Regions from separate parts of the Agrilutibacter solisilvae genome, predicted to be linked through region 1. Evidence: riboswitches for the same ligand, from Rfam matches in the RefSeq annotation. Region 1 holds a riboswitch; the other holds the start of a gene.

Region 1 (2,465 bases):
CCAGGTCACGCAGGCGAGCAGCACGACGGTCAGTGCCAGGTACAACTGCGCGTCGAACGCGGCGCCCAGGTTGTCGGCTTCCCCCCGCAGCAGCGCCTGGCGCAGACAGGCGGAATCGGTCGCGTCGAACGTGGCGCAGACGGGGGCGGCCCCGTCGTAGAGCAGGTTGGCGACTCCCAGCGGCGCGTACAGCAGATCGAGGACGAAGCCCGTCTTGGCGATGAGATAGACAAAGGCGGCGCCGTAGAGGAGGTAGCGGCCGCGTTCCCACGTATGTTCGACCGCGCTGCGTTGCCGCCAGCCCCGGTAGCGTTCCCGCCATGCGTCCCGCCGTCGCCGGCCGCAAAGCGCCAGGCAGCCCGGCACCAGCAGGAGCAGGCCGAGCACAGCCAGCAGCACGGCGACGATCTCGGCCATCTCCTGGGCCATGGTCAACAGGAACTTGGCGCCTTCCTGCAGGAAGTGGTCGCTGTCGTAGGTGACGAAGCCATACAGGCCCAGCATCGACATGTGGGCCCGGGTCACCAGGTAGCCGCAGGCATAGAGCATGGCGGTGATGCCCGCCAGCGAGCCGCCCACCCAGAGCAGGAACCCCTTCAGGCCGGTGGCGATGCCGATCGCTTCGGGCAGCGCGGCGGTAATCGGGGGCGCCGGCGCCGGGTCCGGCGCGCGCGATCGAGGGTGGTGGGCGGGTGGCCGGGCCTGCATCGTTCGTCATCGGCCGGCGGGGCCGTTGAGCCCGCTGCCGCGCGACGGCCTGGCATGCACCCGGAGCGGGGGCTTCTGCATCGAGGCCATGGCGTTGTCCCTACGCGCGGTTCCTGCCCACTCCAACGCGCAAGTCGGGGGGGAACGGTCAGGCGGGGCGGGGGGTGGGTGAGGTGCCCGGCCTCGGCCCGCTCCAGCCGGCGCCGCATTGTTGTCGCTGCGCGCTGCGGCGCGCTCGAAATCCTCGGCGCTGCAACTAATTCGTGGCGCCTGCTAGACTTCGCGCCGCCTGAGGTGACCGTCGCGTGCTGCGACGGTTGAAACGGGAATCCGGTGCGCCCCCTGTCTGGTCGACAGGGCGGCTATTCCGGAGCTGCCCCCGCAACGGTAGGTGTTGGGCCCAGGATGGCCCGGGAATGGCGAATGCCACTGTGCGCGATGCACGGGAAGGCGCCGCTCCTGGACGCGCTTCAGCGTCCGCGCACGAGCCCGGAGACCGGCCCCAAGGCCTTTCCCGACATGCGGTGGGCTATGTCGCGGGGCCATGCATCCGCGTGCCGTCTCGCCACTCCCTCCCCGCCTGTCCCTTTCCCGGTATACCCGCGCGGGCAGGCGCGGCCTAGGAGTATTGCCATGCGTTCCGTTTTCCTTTCCACGCCGCGGCGCTCGCTGCTGGCGCTTGCGCTCGCGTCCCTCATCGTCCCGACCGTGCGGGCGCAGCCGGCCGGCAACCCGGCCAGCGACCCGGCCACCGACCTCGACGACGTCGTGGTCACCGCCACGCGCACCGCGCAGACCATCGACGCGACGCTCGCCGCGGTGACGGTGATCACCCGTGAGGACATCGACCGCCGCGCACCCGCGTCGCTGCCGGACCTGCTGCGGGGCGTCCCGGGCCTCACCATCGGCGCCAATGGCGGGCCGGGCAAGGTGGCGTCCAGCTTCCTGCGCGGCACCGATTCCGACCACGTGGTGGTGCTCATCGACGGCGTGCGCGCCGGATCGGCCACCAGTGGCGGGATGGCCTTCCAGGACCTGCCGGTCGAGCAGATCGAGCGCGTGGAGATCGTGCGCGGCCCCGTGTCGAGCCTGTACGGCGCCGACGCCGTCGGCGGCGTGATCCAGATATTCACCCGTCGCCCGCACGGCCCCTTCCAGGCGACCGTCAACATCGGTGCCGGCAATTTCGACACCCAGCGCTACGGCGCAGGCGTGTCCGGCCGCAGCGACGCCTCCGGCGGGCACGGTGGCTGGTACTCGGTGCACGCCGCGCACGAAACCACCGGCGGCATCGATTCCTACCGCGACAATCCCGCCTCGCCCTGGGACGATTTCGCCCTCGATCCCGATCGCGACGGTTACCGCAACAGCTCCCTGTCGCTCGGTGGCGGCTACCGGTTCACCCCGGCCTGGGACGTCGAGGCGCGTGCGCTGCGGGCTGAAGGCCACAACGATTACGACAGCAGCTGGTCCAATGAGTCGGACGTGGTGCAGGAGATCCTCGGCAGCCGCGTGCGCTACACGCCCAGCGAGCAGGTCACGGTGACCCTCAATGCCGGCCGCAGCGAGGACACCAGCCACAACTACTACGACGGTGTGTTCATCGACCGCTTCGACACCCGCCGCGACAGTGGTTCGCTGCAGGGCGACTTCGGCGTCGGCCAGGCCCTGCTGAGCGTCGGCTTCGACTGGCGCGAGGACCAGGTCGGCGGCACCACGACCTACGACGTCGAGCAGCGCATCAACCGCGGCCTGTT
Region 2 (2,465 bases), 140 kb from region 1:
CCAGCTCCACGGCCGCGTCCAGATCCGCGCGCCAGATGTTGCGGCCATCGACGACGCCCAGGCTGAGCGCAACTCGCTCGGGTACCGCCGCGAGCACGGTCTCCAGCTGTCCCGGCGCGCGCACCAGGTCGACGTGCAGGCCCTGCACCGGCAGCGATGCGACCAGCGCGGTGTTGTCGCCCAGCGCGCCGAAATACGTCGCCAGCAGCAGCTGCGGCGCGTCCGCCTGCGCCAGCGCCGCGAACGCGCGGCGATAGGCGGCCTGTTCCTGCGGCGTGAGGTCGAGCACCAGGCAGGGCTCGTCGATCTGCACCCATGGCGCGCCCGCGCGCCGGAGCTGTTCGAGCAGCTGCGCGTAGGCGGGCAGCAGCGCGTCGAGCAGTTCAAGCGGGCATCCGCCGTCGCTGCGCTTGCCCAGCTTGAGGAAGGACACCGGGCCCAGCAGCACGGGCCGGGCTTCCAGTCCCAGCGCGCGCGCATGCGCCAGTTCGGCCAGCGGCTTGCCGGCGCGCAGGGTAAAGGTCTGGTCGGCTGCGAACTCGGGGACCAGGTAGTGGTAGTTGGTGTCGAACCACTTGGTCATTTCCAGCGCGCGCAGGTCGTGGCCGTCGCGCTGGAGGCCGCGCGCGAGGGCGAAATACCCGGCCAGCGGATCGGCCTCGCACAGCGCCCGGTGCGAGGGCGGGATGGCATCGAACAGCACCGCCGTGTCGAGCACGTGGTCGTACAGGGTGAAGTCGTTGCACGGCACGACGTCGGCGCCGGCCTCGCGCGCCAGCTGCCAGTGACGCTGGCGCAGCGCCGAAGCGGTGTCCTGCAGGGCTCCGGCGCTGGTTTCGCCGCTCCAGAACGCCTCCAACGCCTGCTTGAGCTCGCGGCGTGCGCCGATGCGCGGAAAGCCGAGGTGGGTGACGAGCGGGCGCGCGGCGTCCGTCGACGGGAAGTGCGAGTGCGATTGCGACTGCTGCATGGTGATCTCCTGCGTTGCATGGGCAAGACGCAGGGCAACGAAGGCACACCTCGCCCGCCCGGTGGGGCAGGAACCGATGACGGCGACGGTGTTCGACCTTCGCCCCCGCGGGCGAACCGGCCGCCTGCGGACGCGATCGATCGTTCAATCGATCGCGCACCGGCGTGCCGGGAGTCGGACGGAAGCGAGCTTCCGGTCGGGGCAGGTCTTCGGGCTGAGGACACGGCCCGGCGGACACGCCCGGACCTCCTACTGGCCGTCGCTTCCCGGGCTTGCGCCCAGTGCTTGAGACGGCGGTCGTTTCCAACACCGCTGCGGGGCAGCTCCGGAATGGACGCACGGGGCGCCGCACCGGATTCCCTCTGGCGAACCACCGGCTGCCCGGCGGTCGCTTGTCACATCTCTCTATCGCAATGAGGAGATGATCACCTCGACCGGGGGACCGTAAGGGCGGCCCCGGGGCAAGTCAAATGATGAAAAGCGGGCAGGGGACTTCGGCGGAACGCGCTGGAAGGAGATCCCTGCCGGCAGAGCGGACCGCCGTGGGGCCCTGGCGGAATCCCGCTCCCCGTGCCGTCGCGTTTGAATCCCCCGCCCGCCCCACCGACAATGTGCCCCCTTTTTTCGCCCGCCCCCACGGCCCCAGGAGTTCCATGTCCATCGTCCGCATGACCGACCTCGACCTCGCCGGCAAGCGCGTGCTGATCCGCCAGGACCTCAACGTGCCGGTCGCGGCGGGCAAGGTCACCTCCGACCAGCGCCTGACCGCGTCGCTGCCGACCCTGCGGCGCGCGCTGGAGCAGGGCGCGGCGGTCATGGTGATGTCGCACCTGGGCCGCCCGAAGGAAGGCGTGTGGACGCAGGAGGACTCGCTGGCCCCGGTGGCGCAGCGCCTGGGTGAGCTGCTCGGCTTCGAGGTGCCGCTGGTGCGCGACTGGGTGGATGGCGGCTTCGAAGTGAAGCCCGGCCAGCTCGTGCTGCTGGAGAACTGCCGCATGAACCCGGGCGAGGGCAAGGACGACGAGACGCTGTCCAGGAAATACGCCGCCCTGTGCGACGTGTTCGTCATGGACGCCTTCGGCACCGCGCATCGCGCCCAGGCCTCCACGCATGGCGTGATCCGCCACGCCGCGGTAGCCGCCGGTGGTCCGCTGCTGATGGCCGAACTCGATGCGCTGGCCAAGGCCCTGGACAACCCGGCGCGGCCGTTGCTGGCGATCGTCGCCGGGTCCAAGGTGAGCACGAAGCTGGAACTGCTCGCGTCGCTGGTGGGCAAGGTCGACCAGTTGATCGTCGGTGGTGGCATCGCCAACACCTTCATCGCCGCGATGGGCCACAACGTGGGCAAGTCGCTGGTGGAAATGGACCTCCTCGACACCGCCAAGAAGATCATGGCCGACGCCCGCGCCCGCGGCGCAGAGATCCCCGTGCCCACCGACGTGGTGGTCGCCCCGGCCTTCGCCGCCGATGCGCCGGCCACCGTCAAGGCCGTCGA

What was found. A riboswitch is a leader RNA that binds a small molecule or an ion and turns the genes downstream of it on or off. The one in region 1 is predicted to bind cobalamin.
Region 2: another riboswitch for cobalamin. It lies ahead of metE (5-methyltetrahydropteroyltriglutamate--homocysteine S-methyltransferase); the one in region 1 lies ahead of btuB (TonB-dependent vitamin B12 receptor).

What each region holds. Positions count from the first base shown of each region.
Region 1 is NZ_CP071518.1:165,432-167,896, reverse strand. It holds gene I8J32_RS00780 (hypothetical protein) at 1-708, opposite strand, end outside; cobalamin riboswitch at 984-1,227, shown strand; gene btuB (TonB-dependent vitamin B12 receptor) at 1,342-2,465, shown strand, end outside.
Region 2 is NZ_CP071518.1:301,224-303,688, reverse strand. It holds gene metE (5-methyltetrahydropteroyltriglutamate--homocysteine S-methyltransferase) at 1-970, opposite strand, end outside; cobalamin riboswitch at 1,174-1,332, opposite strand; gene I8J32_RS01375 (phosphoglycerate kinase) at 1,624-2,465, shown strand, end outside.